Regions from separate parts of the Gordonia sp. BP-119 genome, predicted to be linked through region 2. Evidence: predicted binding sites of a transcription regulator. Region 2 holds the regulator's gene; each other region holds the start of a gene.
What was found. Region 2 encodes LexA, which represses DNA repair genes until DNA is damaged. Its sites were predicted from a motif close to CGAACANNTGTTCG; they were not measured.
Positions count from the first base shown of each region.

Region 1: JW364_RS00155 (HNH endonuclease signature motif containing protein) is a predicted target of LexA. The motif match lies at 1,717-1,730, and genes of this name have one in related genera.
Region 3: JW364_RS10150 (HNH endonuclease signature motif containing protein) is a predicted target of LexA. The motif match lies at 2,432-2,445, and genes of this name have one in related genera.
Region 4: JW364_RS03060 (SAV_6107 family HEPN domain-containing protein) is a predicted target of LexA. The motif match lies at 2,602-2,615, and genes of this name have one in related genera.

Region 1 covers NZ_JAFFZF010000001.1:28,620-32,745, reverse strand. Annotated here, with positions in the region: gene JW364_RS00170 (GMC family oxidoreductase) at 1-291, opposite strand, end outside; gene JW364_RS00165 (VOC family protein) at 434-853, opposite strand; gene JW364_RS00160 (TetR/AcrR family transcriptional regulator) at 927-1,502, shown strand; gene JW364_RS00155 (HNH endonuclease signature motif containing protein) at 1,756-3,429, shown strand; gene JW364_RS00150 (EamA/RhaT family transporter) at 3,486-4,126, opposite strand, start outside.
Region 2 covers NZ_JAFFZF010000028.1:42,490-46,615, forward strand. Annotated here, with positions in the region: gene hrpA (ATP-dependent RNA helicase HrpA) at 1-850, shown strand, start outside; gene nrdR (transcriptional regulator NrdR) at 824-1,324, opposite strand; gene JW364_RS16170 (LysM peptidoglycan-binding domain-containing protein) at 1,424-1,960, opposite strand; gene lexA (transcriptional repressor LexA) at 2,186-2,890, shown strand; gene JW364_RS16180 (phosphoenolpyruvate--protein phosphotransferase) at 2,868-4,126, opposite strand, start outside.
Region 3 covers NZ_JAFFZF010000013.1:65,499-69,624, reverse strand. Annotated here, with positions in the region: gene JW364_RS10160 (helix-turn-helix transcriptional regulator) at 1-452, opposite strand, end outside; gene JW364_RS10155 (FAD-binding oxidoreductase) at 485-1,867, opposite strand; gene JW364_RS10150 (HNH endonuclease signature motif containing protein) at 2,461-3,699, shown strand.
Region 4 covers NZ_JAFFZF010000003.1:90,554-94,679, reverse strand. Annotated here, with positions in the region: gene rsmH (16S rRNA (cytosine(1402)-N(4))-methyltransferase RsmH) at 1-217, opposite strand, end outside; gene mraZ (division/cell wall cluster transcriptional repressor MraZ) at 491-931, opposite strand; gene JW364_RS03065 (DUF3040 domain-containing protein) at 1,452-1,853, opposite strand; gene JW364_RS03060 (SAV_6107 family HEPN domain-containing protein) at 2,020-2,493, opposite strand; gene JW364_RS03055 (N-acetyltransferase) at 2,859-3,533, shown strand; gene JW364_RS03050 (NAD(P)/FAD-dependent oxidoreductase) at 3,536-4,126, shown strand, end outside.

The DNA of each region.
Region 1 (4,126 bases), on a different contig from region 2:
ATACACCATGGCGTTGATCGACCCACTCCCACCCACGATGCGCCCGGCGGCGACGGAGTCGACACAACCGTCTTTGCTCGGGTCGGCCGCGCACGGATACAGCCAGTTCGCCCGCTGGTACACCGATGCCAGACCGATGGCCAGTGCGACGTCGGGACGGCGGTCGGTCCCACCTGCCTCGAGCACGACGACACTGGCACCGCCAGATGCCAAGCGCGACGCCACGATCGACCCCGCGGATCCGGCGCCGACCACAACGAAATCCGCACTTCTCGATGCTGTTTCGGTCATCGGCGAGTCCTCGGTCGGCGTCCGAGGAGCACGATACTCGGATACGCGACAATACAACAGAGCGCAGCGGCAACGCGCGCGTCGCCTCCAGAGTCTCCGAAAAATGTTCGCAGAGCTACCTATTCGGAGTCGGCGCTCGCGATCAGTTCGTCGACGCGTCGACGACGTAGGCGTCGGCGAACTCTCCGACCGCAGGGATCGGCTGGATGCAGTCGAGGAGTACGCCGTCGGGCCCTTCGACGATGAAGTGCCGCTGACCGAAGTCCTCGTCGCGCAACTCGAGCACCGGACGGAGTCCGTGTTCGTCCGTGAGACGCCGGTAGAGCACGTCGACGTCGTCGACCTCGATGTTGACCAGCAGTCCGGCGGCGGGTCGGCGGTGGCCCTCGGGGATCGTCGGATGAGCCGCGTCCACGAGCGCCAGCTCGAACACGCCCGTGCGCATGCTGACGTACCAATTCGCGGAGAAGGTGACCTCGAAGCCGAGAACCCGCTGGTAGAAGTCTGAGGCCGCGGCCACGTCGGTGGACATGAGGACCGGGTAGACGCTGGTGACGTTCATGATGGAGCCCCTTTACGTACGATGTGTTTGTATAACCGACTATACATACGCATCGTACGTAAAGGAACCTTCCGTGCCGAGAGCCTCCGCCGCGGCCGCAGCCGAGACGGCCCGTGCCGTCCTCGCCGCCGCCACCCGTCAGTTCGCCGGTCGTGGATTCTCCGACGTGTCCCTCGACGACGTCGCTGAGGCCGCAGGCGTCACCCGCGGCGCCGTCTATCACCACTTCCGCAACAAGGGCGCGCTGTTCGCGGCGGTCGCCGCGGCGTGCCACGAGCGGGTCGCGGAAGCCGTCGTAGCGGCCGCCGAATCCGCGGGCACCGACCCGGCGCGCCAACTGCGCGCGGGCTCACACGCCTTCGTCGATGCCATCACCAGCGGACCCGCCGTACGAATCCTGCTGATCGACGGCCCGGCCGTCGTCGGCTGGGAGGAATGGCGACGACTCGACGAAGTGGGGTCGGCCGCCCACCTGCGCGAAGCGCTGGAGGCGGTCGGCGTCGACGGCGAGTTGGTCGACGTGATGACGATGCTGTTGTCGGGTGCGATGAACGAGGCCGCCCTCTGGCTCGCCCGCCACCCCGAAGACGACACCGCCCGCGAACGGACACACCGAGCACTGGATCGGCTACTCGGCGCGATCATGTGAACGAACTCTGGTGTGACACAGCAGTATCGATGCAAGCACAGAGCATCGACGCACGTTCCGTGAGCCACGGACAGGATCGCCGGGCGGGACTCCACGATCGATGGGCCGGCAGTCCCACGCGCCCATACCACACGACACCGACAAGTTTCTGACTCCGAATAGCGTTGTACAGCAGACGTTTTCGGGTTGCGAGACGCCGGCTGTGCTGTACACTCGAACGTATATTCGCAGCAACGGTTCTCGGGGGGTGGCCATGTCTGACGGATCAGCGACGCCGCAGCCGCGTGCCGTCGAGTTGGTTGCCGACCTCCACCGCATCGTCGATGAGTTGCAGACGGTCGACCTGGGGCCGTGCACCGATGCCGAGTTGGCCGAAGTGGCAGCCGACACCGAGAAAGCGATCGCACGGTTGACTGTTGCCGGTGACCGGCAGATCGATCAGGTCGAGGCCCGCGACCTGCCCCGCAAAGCCGGGTGCCGAACACTCATGCAGTACATGACCCACCGGCTACGAGTGTCGAACCCGATGCGGCGTCGTAAGCAGATGGACGCCACCGCGACCCGGACCAGCCTCGGCGGCGAGGTCCTACCACCTGAACACCCCACCCTGGCCGAAGCGTTCGCTGCGGGAGCGGTCGGTTCCGCACACGTGCAGGCCGCCCTCGATGTCCTCGACCAGATTCCCCACGGAATCGACCACGACGTGAAAGTCGCGGCCGAGCGGCAGATGGCCGAGATCGCCACCGACCACACCCCCGCCGACATCACCCAACTCGGTGCCCGGCTGCTCGCCCACCTCGACCCCGACGGCACATTGGCTGATGACACCGACCAGAAACGACGCCGCAACCTGTGGATCGGCCGCCAACGCGCCGATGGCACCGCCAAGATTTCCGGCACCCTCACCCCCGCACTCGCCGCCCGACTGACCATGATGTTCGCCGTGTGGGGCAAACCCGGACTCAACAACCCCGACGACCCCCACTCACCGTCCGGACCCGCCGGCACCGCTGACCCCGACGCCCTGACCACCGCAGCCGACCGTGACAGCCGCACTCCCGCGCAGATCAACCACGACGCCCTCGACGCCGCCCTGGCCGCAGGTTTCGCCGACGGAACTCTCGGCACCTCGCACCGCGGCCTGCCCGTGCAACTGATCATCAAAGCCGACCTCAACGACCTCATCCGCGAAGCCGGACTCGCCACCACCGCCACCGGCACCCTGCTGCCCATCCGGGACTTGATCGCGATGGCCGGTCAGGTCCAACCGTGGTTGGCGATCTTCAAAGACGCCACCACCGTCCCCCTGCACTTCGGGCGCGGCAAACGACTGGCCACCCGCGAACAACGCCTCGTTTCCTTCGCCCGCCCCGACGGTGAAGTATGTTCGGCACCAGGCTGCGACCAGCCCGCCACCCACGTCGAACTCCACCACGCCCACAAGGATTGGGCCAAGGGTGGACTCACCGACATCGACGACCTCGCCCCAGCCTGTCCCCGCCACAACCGGATGGTCGGCGACCACCCCGGCCAATACACCACCCGCATCGCCCGATCCGGACCCGACGAAGGCCGCTGCATCTGGCGACTCAACGCCGAACCCGGCGCACCACCCAACCCCGAACACATCAACCGCCGACCCGACATACCCCGGCGATTCACACAACACCTGAACACCGTGCGCGAGCAGATCCACGGACCCCCAACCAGGTCCGGCGGTCAATCACGCCCAAACCAGTCGCGCCCGAACTCGTCACGCCCGACCCGGTCGCGCGCCGACGCCGTCGGCTACGGCGACAGCGGCCGGCAGCTCGAACTCGCCTATCGACGACTCGTCGACCCACCGGCACCGCTGGAGCACCTCACCACCAAACCCCTGCCCCCAGTCGAAACAGAACTCGCACGCATACTCACCGACCACCGGTGACGGCGACCTACTCATCAAGCAGGTGAGCCGCATTCGGCGCGTACCCGGTCAGCTCCTCACCGGTGCTCGACTCCGCGGGGCGGATGGCCGTACCCGCGAGGCGCATTCGTCGCATCGGCCGTCTCGACCGCCGTGACCGCACCCGACGACGCCAGTACGACGCCGCCGAGAACTGCGCCGAGGAAGGCCACGATCGCGACCGGACCCCATCCGGCACGCGTGACGTCGCCGAGGAACGCGATGCCGACCGCCCCGGGCAGGACCGTCTGACCGACGACCAAGGCGGCGGCCGCACCGTTGACCGAGCCGGTCTGCAGCGCCACGGTGAACAGGTAGAAACCGCCGATCCCGCTGAGCAGCAACGCATACAGCGCGGGATCGGTGAACAACACCGACAGATCGAGTGGGTCGAGACCGTCCAGGATGCGAGAGGCCACCGCCATCACACCGAAGACGGCCCCGGCGATGAGCCCGGTCACCGCCGCGATGTGCTTACGCAAGCGGCGCATCACGATGACGCCCAGCGCGATCAGCGCCGGTCCGGCAACGAGTACCGCCCAGTGCATCCACGCATCGTGCTCCACGCCTTCGCGACCCGCCGAGAGCGCGAGCAGCACCAACGACAGCACGATCACCGCCCCGGAGATCCAATCCCGCAGCGTCAAGCCTACTTTCAGGACCACCATCGCCAGCAGCG
Region 2 (4,126 bases):
CTCGCTCGCCGAGCAGACCACGGTCGATGTCGCGGGGCAGCGGCTGACCCGGTACCCGACGATCGACGTGGTCTCCGATGCGAAGGGCCACGCGCGGGGCGTCGTCGTCGTCGATGCGGCGAGCCCCGAGACACGAGACCGCCTCCTGCGACGAGGGATCGTCGCCCTCCTCGACCTCGCGATACCTCCGCTGCACAAGCGGATCGCCGGCTCGCTGAGTCCGGTCGACCGACTCGCCCTGAGCCAGAGCCCGTACTCGACCATCGAGGCACTGCTCGCCGACTGCACCCGCCGGGCGACCCGGGACACGGTCGCCGACATCGACGACGCAGAGCTCGCCGCGGTTCGCTCACCGCAGTCCTTCTCGGCGCTGCTCGAACAGATCCGGCCACGGGTCGCCGCGGCCGCACCGGACTACTTCTCGCTGGCCGTCGCGGCCCTCGAACGGATGGCCCCGCTGCGGGCGGCGATCGACCGGCACGCCGGTTCGCTGGCTGCCGACGACGTCGCCGAACAGGTCGCCCACCTCGTGTTCGACGGATTCGTGGCGGCCACCGCGCGACGCCACCTGGAGAATCTGCCGCGCTATCTCGACGGCGCGCAGGCACGTCTGGAGGCACTACCCGCATCCGCGGCACGCGACCTGGCCGGGGTGGCCGCCGTCGATCGCGTCGTCGAACGGTGGACCCAGCGTCTCGAACAGGTACCCGAGCACCGGCGGGCGGCGGTCGACGACGAAGCACAGTGGCTCGTCGAGGAGTTGCGCGTGGGGCTGTTCGCCCAGCGTCTCGGTACCGCGTTCCCGGTGTCGGAGAAACGGGTCCTACGAGCTCTGGACCGACTCGGCTGACACGGGTTCGGCGAGCGCGCTCCCGGAACCCGATGCCGCCTTCAGGTCGTCGATCTCACGCTGGAAGTCCTCCACCGAGTCGAACGACCGGTACACCGAGGCGAAACGCAGATACGCCACCTCGTCGAGATCGCGGAGCGGGCCCAGGATGGCGAGTCCGACCTCGTTGCTGGGGATCTCGGCCGATCCACTGGCGCGCACCGTGTCCTCGACCTGCTGGGCGAGTTGCGCGAGTGCGTCCTCGGCGACGTGGCGGCCCTGACAGGCTCGCCGCACGCCGCGCATGACCTTCTCCCGGCTGAACGGTTCGGTCACGCCGTTGCGTTTGACCACCGCGAGCACGGCGCTCTCCACGGTCGAGAACCGGCGACCGCACTCCACACAGGAGCGACGGCGGCGGATGGCCTGCCCTTCATCTGCGACACGCGAGTCGATGACCTTGGTGTCGTCGTTCTTGCAGAAGGGGCAGCGCATCGTGTCCTCACGCAGGTCGCGGGACGCTGGAACGCACCCGAAGCGTGCGCCCCGCCGCTTGTCGGCCGGCCCCTGTGACATCGAGGATACCGTCCGGCCTCAGCGGTACCGGGGGGTGAGCAGGGGCTGGCCCACCTGCAGCGCGCTCGAGCCGAGATCGTTCATCGCGACGATCTCGTCGATCACGACCTCGCGCGGCATCTCGGGTGCCACCCGGCCGGCGATCGAGCTGAGCGAGTCCCCCGAGCGCACATGGACGACCTCGGCACTCACGACGGACGGGGTCAGCGAGTCCGAGTAGTTCTGGCCGACGACACCGAACACCCACACGACGAACGCCAGCCCGACGCCGGCGAGGAGCGCGACCGCGGTGCGGCGGCGACGGAACACCGCCGCGTCGGGTCCGACCGGGCCACGCCCGCGCACCCCGACCGGAGAGCCACAGTGGGTGCCGCCGACCCGCGGGGTCACCGGCGACGCACCCCGCGGTCGGGTGCCGGCCGGCCGGTTGTCTACCGGGCGGCCGCCGTCGGACAGCGGGGCGCGCGTCCGGACCCCATCGGCGCGGTCGGTGGGGGGCCGGACAGCGTCGGGACGGTCGGTGCGGACGGGAGCGACGAGAGTGGCGGTGCGCATGGTGCCCTCCGGTGTTCGGGTGTCTGGGATCGTGCGGGGTGTGACGGTCGGTGTTCGAACATCGATCAGATGTTCGATGCACTGATGTTCGAATTTGTAGCACGACGTCCCGACAAAGTCTCGCGACACATCGAACAAATGTTTGAGGTGCCGGTCGCACTCGGCTAGGCTCGGACCCGGTGCAAGCCATCTACCAGCACGTTCCGAAGACGAGAGGAACCGAACATGAGTGACACCGGCGATAGGCGCGGCCGAGCGCAGGGCGCCGACGACGAGGCCCCGTTCGACGCCGCCGCCGCCGAGGCCTCACTCACCCCGCGACAGGCCGGGGTCCTGGAGGTGATCCGCCGCTCGGTGCGCGAGCGCGGTTATCCGCCGAGCATCCGGGAGATCGGCGACGAGGTCGGCCTGGCCTCGACGTCGTCGGTGGCCCATCAGTTGCGGACGCTGGAACGCAAGGGGCTGCTCAAGCGCGACGCGAACCGTCCCCGTGCGGTCAACATCGCCCCGAGTGACACCCCGTCGCCGGACACCCCGTCGGCCGGTCAGCTGCCCGAGCCGACCTTCGTGCCGGTTCTCGGCCGTATCGCGGCCGGCGGTCCGATCCTGGCCGAGGAGGCCGTCGAGGACGTCTTCCCGCTGCCCCGTGAGCTGGTCGGCGAGGGATCGCTCTTCCTGTTGCGCGTCGTCGGCGAGTCGATGATCGACGCCGCGATCTGCGACGGCGACTGGGTCGTGGTCCGGCAGCAGAACGTCGCCGACAACGGCGACATCGTCGCGGCCATGATCGACGGCGAGGCCACCGTGAAGACCTTCAAGCGTCAGGGCCCCAACGTCTGGCTCATGCCGCACAACGAACTGTTCGATCCGATCCCGGGCAACGATGCCGTCATCCTCGGCAAGGTCGTCACCGTGATGCGGCGAGTCTGACCTCTCCACCGACCGAACCGTCGAGCACCGCCGCGGCAGCCTCGCGCGCCGCGGCGGGATCCGAGGTGGCCAGGGCGGCCTCGGCGGCGGCCCGGCAGTCCGGTGCGGACACCTCGCCGAGCCGGGCCCCCACGGCCGCGGCAGCAGCCGGCGCGCTGGACAGCGAGGTGACCCCGAGACCGACGAGCACGCAGGCGAGGTTCGGATCGGCGGCGGCCTCGCCGCACACCCCGACCGGCTTTCCCTGACGTGCGCCCGCTTCCGCGACACCCGCGATGAGGCTCAACACCGCCGGTTGCCACGGGTCGGTCAGTCCGGCGAGATCGGCCGACATCCGGTCGGCCGCCATCGTGTACTGGGTCAGATCGTTGGTGCCGATGGACACGAAGTCCACCTCGGCGAGGACGGCTTCGCCCAGGATCGCCGCCGCGGGCACCTCGATCATCACCCCGGCGACCAGACCACGGCCGCGGACCTCGGCGGCGAACGTGCGCGCCTCCGCCGGCGAGGCGATCATCGGCGCCATGACCCACGGCGCGACGGCCGACCCCGACGCGGCCTGCGCGATCGCGTCGAGCTGATGCGCGCGGATCTCGGGGTGCGCCAGCGCGATCCGATCGCCCCGCACGCCGAGCGCTGGGTTCGATTCGTCGGGATGGGTCACGAACCGGAGCGGTTTGTCGGACCCGGCGTCGAGGGTGCGGATGACCACCTTCTGCCCGTCGAACGCATCGAGCACCTCCCGGTAGATCGCGGCCTGCTCGTCCACCGACGGTTCGTCGGCACGCTCGAGGAACGCGAGTTCGGTGCGGAAGAGCCCGACGCCCTCGACGGGGTACCCGGCCGCGGCGCGTGCCGACGACCCGTCGGCGACGTTGGCGAGCACCGCCACGGCCACCCCGTCGGCGGTCTGCCCCGGACCGGTCCAGCCGGCGACGAGTGCGGCATGACGCCGATCCTCGTCGACGCGAGCCCGGGCCGCCTCGACATCGGGCTCCACCTCGATCCGCCCGGTGCTGCCGTCGACGAGAACGGTTGTGCCGGGCTCGATCTCATCCAGGTCGGCCACCGCCACCACGCACGGGATCCCCAGCTGGCGCGCGATGATCGCGGTGTGGCTGGTCGGTCCGCCGAGGCGGGTGACGAGGGCGATGGTGCTCGTGGGGTCGAGGCCCGCGGTGTCGGCGGGCGCGAGGTCGTCGGCGAGCAGGACCGACGGCACCTCCGGGGTGGGCA
Region 3 (4,126 bases), on a different contig from region 2:
CCGGCCCCGCTGCGGAACATCGCGATCCCGGCCCACGCCCGGTCCCCGTCACGCAGCACCAAGCGGGCCTCGTCGTGGAAGCAGTATTCGGGAATCATCAACTGCGACATCCGATTGGACCGTTCGGTGGCGCCCCGGTTGAGGAGGTTGAGTCCGACCGCATCGCGTTTGGCGGCCACCATCTCGCGGTATGCCGTCGGCTCGACCTGCCCGTATTCGAGGAGACCCCAGTCCGGGTCCCGGTGATCCTCGCCGAGCAGTGATCCGTACTTGCGGGCGCTGGTGAGCAGGACGGTGTTGGGATCGAAGGTGCCGATGCAGACCGCGTCGACGGGCACCGCGCGGCTCAGGGAGGCGACGGTCTCGGCGAAGAAGTCGTCGAGACCGAGGCCGGCGTGGGCCACGACCTCGATGTCGCGGCGCACACGCTCGGCGGTCAGACTCGATGTCATTCGACAATTGTGGGCGTGAGCTGCGCGGATGTCTATCCCACAATAGTGGGGTCCCCCGGACGGAGGACACCGGCCGGATCGTGGCGTCGTCGGATGGTCTCCAGGCGTGTCCGCTGGTCGGTCGACCACAGCGCGTCGCGTTGGGTTGCCGTCCGCCCGGAGAAGTTGAGCAGCGCTCCACAGGAGTGGGCGGCCACTGCATCGGTGACGGCCGCGAGATGCTCACCGACCTGTTCGCCCAGCGGGCCGGCGGGTACGCCGATGGCGAGGACGGAGAACGCGCCGTCGCGTCCCACGACGGCGTTGGGTACGCGCTGCGGCGACCGCAACCGGCCACCCAGGAGACGGACCTCGACGATGGCCAGCGGGCTCGCGACCTGCGGCCCGGCTACCGCGAGCAGCGCGTCCACAGCAGACGCCGGGAAGTCGGCGAGTACGCAGCCGCGTTCGGCACTCGGCATCGGCCCGGGCGGGTCCATGTGTACCGCGTCGAGCGCAGCGGTCGGGAGGACGTCGATGTTCTCCAGGAGGATCGGACCTGCCGACCGCATCGGTGCGAGCAACGCGGCCGCGGTGGCCGGGTCCCCGGTGTGGGTGTAGCGGACGTGCACGGCGAGCTGACCCTGCAGGGGCGGGGGCAGGTTGGGGTCCGGCGGGAGGCGGAGGATCGCCACCGAGGTCCCGGCCTCCTCGGGCAGGGAGGGCGCCCACTCGCGCCAGGCGTGCAGGACGTCGGCGGCCGCCGAGCCGGCGAAGAAGATCCCGCCGCCGTAGATTGTGGGCAGATCGAAGAGCTCGAACTCGAGTGCGGTGACGATGCCGAACCCGTCCCGTCCGCCGAGCAGTGCCCAGAACAGGTCCGAACCCGCGGATGCGTCCACCGTGCGGACGAAACCATCGGCGGTGACGAGCTCGATCGACCGGACATGATCGGCGGCATAACCGAATTGACGACCCAGCGGACTCAGTCCGCCGCCGAGTGTGTACCCGACGACGCCCACCGACGACGACGAGCCGACGAGCCCGGTGAGGCCGTGCGGCGCGGTCGCGGCGACCACGTCGCGCCACCGCGCACCGGCTTCGACGCGCGCAGTCCTGGTCACCGGATCGACACTCGCCCCCGCCATCCGGGACGTGGTGACGACGACCGTGCCGCGCCCCTCGATCGGCGATCCGTGTCCGGTCGCCCGCGCACCGACCCGCATTCCGTTCGAGCGTGCATACCGCACGGCGGCGGCGACGTCGGCGGCGTTCGTCGCCCCGACGACCACGTCAGCGGCGGGTATCGCCGCGAGGTTGAAGCCGGTCAGTTCGGCGGTGTAGCCCTCGTCGGCCGGGGTCAGAACGGGACCGCTGACCGCGGAGAGCAGGACGCCGAAGTCGGTGAAGTCGATGGGTTCAGAGGTGATGGACACGATGCTTCCTTCGTAATGATCTGGGGATGAACGGGTTCGAGCGTCGGTGCTGCTGTGGTGGGCCGCCGGACTCGGCAGCTCCATGGGACTCAGAGTGGCCGACGCCCTTTTGTTCCCGCCATCCCTCGAACGCGGGAAATGCTCGCGCCAGAGTTCTGGGTTCGTGTGCGTCCCAGAAGTCTGGGGGGCGGTCAGTCGACCCGACCCCCGCTGGTTGAGCCGGCACCGAAGGAAGCCGCCGGGCCGAGCAAGCGACGAAGGAGCGCGTCGAGGTCGAGGCGCCGAGTCGAAGCCACTTGGTGACCCGACGCCGTTGCACAACCCCTGCGGACCCAGCCCCACACGCCCGGCGGGTTGCGGATGCGGCCCGGGGGAGCGAGTTCTCGGGATCTTCAGTCCACTTCAGACTCGCAACTCTCCATCCAGAATTTGTAACAGATGTGACTGAAGTTCACCTCTGTCAACGATCCACGCACAATCAACGCGAATCGACGCACACTCAACGAAAAATGCTGCACAGTCGACAGTTTCGAGATTTCGGAGCCTGTGGAAACTCCTCGTAGTCGAACGAATGTTCCGGTACCTTGGAGTCTATGCCAGAGCTCACCACTCTCCTCGATCAACTCATCGAGACCGCCCCACCCGCCGACGACCTCACCGGCAGAGCAACATTCGACGCCCTCGACACCTGGCGCCTGATCCGCAACCTTGCCGATCATCAGATCGTCGCGCACGCAGCACAACTCGATGCTCTCGGGGTCGCACAGAAAGCCGGCAACACCACCAAGAAACTGCTGATCGAGTCAGGCCACGCACCGGCCGCCGCGCACCGCACCATGCGAAGCGTCGATGCGTTGCCGGGGTTGCCTGCGCTGTCTCGTCATGCCGCTGACGGGCGGCTGTCCGGCGAGGTCGTCGATGCCATCGTCCGCGGCATGAACGAGATCGAAAAACGGTGTGGTGACGATGTTTCCGAGGGAGAACGCTCCCGGTATGAGATCGAACTCATCGCCCAAGCACTATCCGGCGCGACCCCGACACAGGTCCTCAACCACGCCCGCGCGATCGCCAACGCTCTCGCCGACGCCTCCGACACCGGTGTTCCCGCAGCCGACGACCCATCTCTGAACTCGGTGAACGCCCACACCACCGACGACGGCCGCGTCGAAATCCGCGCCGACCTCACCCAGATCGTCGGCGAGAAGTTCCTGGCCATGATCGACGAGCGGTCCTGCCCGCGACCCGAACCCGACGGAACCGCCGACCGACGCACCGCCGAGCAACGCCGCGCCGACGCCTTCGAACTGATCCTCGACCAAGCCGCGATCGGCGCCACCCTCGACACCGTCGGAAGCCCACGCACCCAGTTGATGCTGACGATCCCCGCGACCGGAGACCTCGCGACACTGCCGTGGACCGGGACGGTCAGCCATGCCACCGCGAAACAGGTGTCGTGCGACGGCTCGCTCACGGAGATCATCCTCGATGGTGAGGGCGTACCGCTTCAGATGGGCCACACCCACCGCCTGTATCCGGCACACCTCCGCAAGGCGATCATCGTCCGCGACGCCTGCTGCATCAAATGTGGTGCACCACCGTCACATACCCAGGTTCACCACATCCGGTCGTGGGCCGACGGCGGACCCACCGACCTCGACAACGGTTGCCTGCTCTGCCAGCGCTGCCACACCCAGGTCCACCACCACGGCTGGGACATCGTGATGGGTTTCGACCGACACCCCTGGCTCGTCCCACCCGCCAGTATCGACCCGCACCGCCGACCGTTACCCGCCTACAACCGACGCACCATGCGACTCGACGACGCCGCCTGAGCATCCAGCCAGAGACCACCCAGACTTTCGCGTAGCACCTTCCGCACCCGGAATCCGTCCGGGATCGCAACCGTACCTTGACAACTCCACAGTGATGTCCCTCCGTGCCCTGTTCCCGCTGCGATCACCTTCGGGAACGGGGGTTACGGACAACGCAAGAACGGCCCCGCTCACCGGCAATCGACCCGCGAGACACGCTCCGTAACGGTTCACTGCTCGACCGCGACCACCTGGCCGCCCCACCGATCACCCAGCCGGGTTCGGGTTCATGGCGAACGTCGAGCCGGCGCGCTCCGGTTGTGGCTCGCCTGACAGCAGCCCGGGTCGGCCGCATCCACAGCCGGCTGCGGTCGTCGGTGACGATCTCGGAGTGCGCCGGGCAGGAGTGGTCGTCGGCGGCGTGGTGCGGGTAGAGACCGCCGCGCAA
Region 4 (4,126 bases), on a different contig from region 2:
GTGCCGAGGCGTCCCGATCGATGCCGACCACGCGGACGTTCGGGAACGACTCGAGAACCAGTTGACTGTGCCCGCCCGCGCCGAGCGTGGCGTCGAGGAAGACGCGCGGATCGTCGGAATCCAGTGCGGGGGTCAGCAGTTCGACGATGCGCGCACCCATGACGGGGATGTGGCCGAACTCGCCGGACCGACGCGGTTCGTCCTCGGCATCGACCATGATGAAGACCCCCCATCGGCATGTATGCGGTATCGGCGGTGGGCGGATGCCTCGGGTCGGCGAGAGCAGGCGGTCGGATGGAGCGGGGTCCCGACCCGATCACGCACCTGGCGTTGGGGAAGTACGCCAGGGTCGCCACCGGGCCGGGGCCTCGTGCCACCCGAAGCCGCTGGGCACCGAACTCGCCCATCGGTTGCTGTCTCTTCGGTCGGTTTCTGGTCGGTTGCTGTCGTTGGTGTTGCTGTCTCGGCGGTGTGGCGGCCGGTCCTCCGGCTACAGCACCGCGTTCAGCGCGGCGGAGTTGGCGGCCGAGAAGTTCTCCTCGTGCCGCGTCTGGTACTCGTTCCATGCGGCCGAGTCCCAGATCTCGAGGTGATCGAAGCTGCCGAACACCACGCACTCCTTGGACAACCCCGCGTACACGCGATGGTCGCCGGACAGGCTGATCCTGCCCTGACCGTCCGGTCGCTGCTCTTCCGAACCGGCGAAGAACGTTCGCTGGAACGCGCGCAGATCAGGGTCGTTCCGAGACGCCTCGACGATCCGAGCGGCTATCGCGTCGAACTCTTCGGTCCGGTACACCGACAAGCTGTGATCTTGGCCTTTGGTGACCACTACCCCTCCTGCCAGTGCATCGCGGAACTTGGCGGGCAACGTGAGCCGCCCTTTGTCGTCCAATTTGGGCGTGTAGGTACCGACGAATCGCACGGACACGTCGACACCTCCTGCCCACCGGGTTCCGCGTCGTATCTCGCCTCACCCAGTGATGCCACAGTACCCCACTTTCCACCACTTTCCACCCCCACCGCCCCCGCATTCACCCACTGACAGCAAATTCCCAGTTCAGGGAGCTCAAGATGACGATGAACGCGCGTGTCGCCGGCGCGTCATGGGCGGAAAGAAGGGCAACCAGCGTGTGACCAGAGATACCGATGAGGTCCGAGAGGCGGGAATTCCAGGCGTAAATCCTCTAGTGGGGCAAAGTGGGGCGACCCGGTGGGGAGAAGTGGGGATCGCCGGTGGCGAGAAGTGGGGATCGCCAGTATGGAAGCGCGAGGACCGTTGACCGGGCGTTCGATCCCGTCGACCGTGCGCCCGGATCCGTTCAGCGTGCTCTGGAGAGCAATCGAGGACATGAAAGAGCCGCGTGCCCGAAGGCACGCGGCTCAGTCGAATATGCGAAGTTGCGGGAGTCGGTCAGCCGATCGACGAACGCGGAGTCGGGATCAGCGGATCACTCCTGCTCGAACCGGCGATTGAATCGCTCCTCCATGCGTTCTGACAGCTTGCGCTTGGCGCCGGACGACCCCGATTGCTTCTTGCCGGACCTGGTCGACGACGAGCCCGCCTCGGCGGTGTTGTTGTCTCCCCAGAGAGCGAAGAGGCCGGCCCCGAACATCACCAGGAAGCCCAGGAGGCTCACGATCGGGAATCCGCCGATGTTGATGTTGACGATGAGTCCGCCGACCAGCATCACCAGGCCGACGACGAAGACCGCTGCCGCCTGCAGGCGACGACGACCGCTCGACTTCCCAAGGCGCCGACGCTTGACACTGGACGCAAACTTGGGGTCTTCCGCGTACAGCGCGCTCTCGATCTGTTCGAGCATGCGTTGCTCGTGCTCCGAAAGTGGCACCGACCCTCCTTCTCACTGATCCGTGACGCCGACGAAGGTCACCCGCGACCGGAAAGGCGTCTGCGCCTATATCGTCCCATGATACGAGGTGAAATCGACCGCGACCACCATTACTCGCTGTTGCCGACGACCGGGCGGTGCCAGAAACCGCAAAGTGTGGCCGGATTCACGCCGTCGCGCCGATCTGCGGCGCTTCGGCACCGAGTTTTCCTTGCTCGTAGGCGATGACCATCGTCTCGACCCGACGCAGGAAGTCGAGGACGAGCAGCCGCATGCCGGCGACGCTGTCGGGGTCGATCGTGCGGATGATCCCGGACTCGATCTTCATCCGAACCGGCGACAGCGCGGCGAACCGGGCGGCGATCGGCGCCAGCTCTGGGGCGACCACACCGATGCGGGTCCAGGCGTTCGACGTCCTGCGCCGCACGGTCCCGACCGGTTCGTGCACGGCGAGGGCCGCGCCCGAGGCGCGGAGGGCAACGAGGTACAGCTGACGGAACCGCTCGACGTCGTCGTCGACGCCGTCGGCATTGTCGAAGAGCACGTGTGCACGCTCGAGGAGATCGCGCGCTCGACCGACCATCACCGGGTCGACGGGCGCCGCGTGGGTGAGAGCCGTGGCGCTGCGGTGTCTGGCCATGTCGTCCTCCTCGTGCGTATGGGCTGTGTCCGGCGGCAGACGCTTCCCTCGTCCGCCGCCGGACCGTGTCGTCGGATGAACGCGAACAGCTTGCGGAGGCACATTCATCGAACATCCGTTCGACACGTTCAATATAGCTATCCCGGCGTCGGCGTTCAAGACATCTGTGACCCGAAACCCCCGCCGGGGAGTACAACGCCACCACCTGCGGGCCGATTCCTGCCGAGTGTGCATCATCGATAGGACAATTCCCGGAAGTGGCCTGCGACGCGATGCCCCCGGCAGAGGGCGGCCCGCCCCAGCGGCAGCCGACCTCGTCTGCAGGTCGACGACGCAGGACGAACGATGCAGAGAACGGAAATCCGTTGACCATCCGCCTGGTGAGCCTGAGTGGCCAGGACGCCCGGGCCTGGCTCGAGCCGGCCCTGGAGATCTACGTGACCGCGATGAATTATCCGCGCGGTACGGAGATCCATCGGGCCGGGCTCTGGCGCGAACACATCGCGCGGCCCGGATGGCGTGCGATGGGCGCGGTCGAGACGGTGACCCCACACGAGGCGCGGACCATGCCGGCCGCGCGGCGCCGGGTCGGTCCGCCGGTCGGCTTCGGACCCGACGACCTGCTCGTCGGCATCGCCTACGGCTACACCGGCGCGACCGGTCAATGGTGGAACCAGCAGCTGCGGCTCGGACTCCGCCAGACGGGCCGACCGCCCGAGACGGTCGAGGCGATCGCGCGCGACTACTTCGAGCTCACCGAGCTGCACGTCCACCCGACCGCTCAGGGCCGAGGTATCGGCCAGGGGCTCCTCGCCCGGCTGCTGGCCGACCGGCCCGAACGCCATGTGCTGCTGTCGACCCCGGAGATCCCCGCCGAGGACAACCGCGCGTGGTCGTTGTACCGGCGGATGGGTTTCACCGACGTCCTGCGCCACTTCACCTTCACCGGCGATCCGCGTCCGTTCGCGTTCCTCGGCCGTCCGCTCCCCCTGGAACTGCAACCCCCGGCCGCCGCCCGCCGCGCCGGTACCGGGAGCTGACGATGCACGGCACACGGCGTGACGCCGTCGTCATCGGCGCGGGCCACAACGGCCTGATCGCCGCGGCCTACCTGGCACAGGCCGGACGGGATGTGGAGGCACTCGAGCGGGACGACATCCCAGGCGGCGCGGTCTCCACCGTCGAACGGTTCCCCGGACATCGGGTCGACCGGGGGTCGTCGTCGCATCTGATGATCCGTCACTCCCCCGTTCTCGACGACCTCGACCTCGCCGCGCACGGCCTGCGCTACGTCGACTGCGATCCGTGGGCGTTCGTCCCGGCCACCGCGACCGCCCCGCCGATCGTCTTCCGCACCGACCTCGACGCGACGTGCGCTTCCATCGAGAACGCCTGTGGTGCAGCCGATGCCGCCGCATATCGACGCTTCGTGGAGATGTGGACGCCGCGGGCGCGGGCGGTCATGGATGCGTTCTACCAACCCGCGACGATGGGGAAGTTCGGCCGGGCCTTCGGCGGGCTCGGCGGCACCGCCACCACGGCACGCACGGGGTTGTTCGGCCGGCGCGGCGGCCGGGTGCTGAACCTGACCGCCGAATTGATGGCCTCCGGCGATTCCCTCCTCGACGAGTAT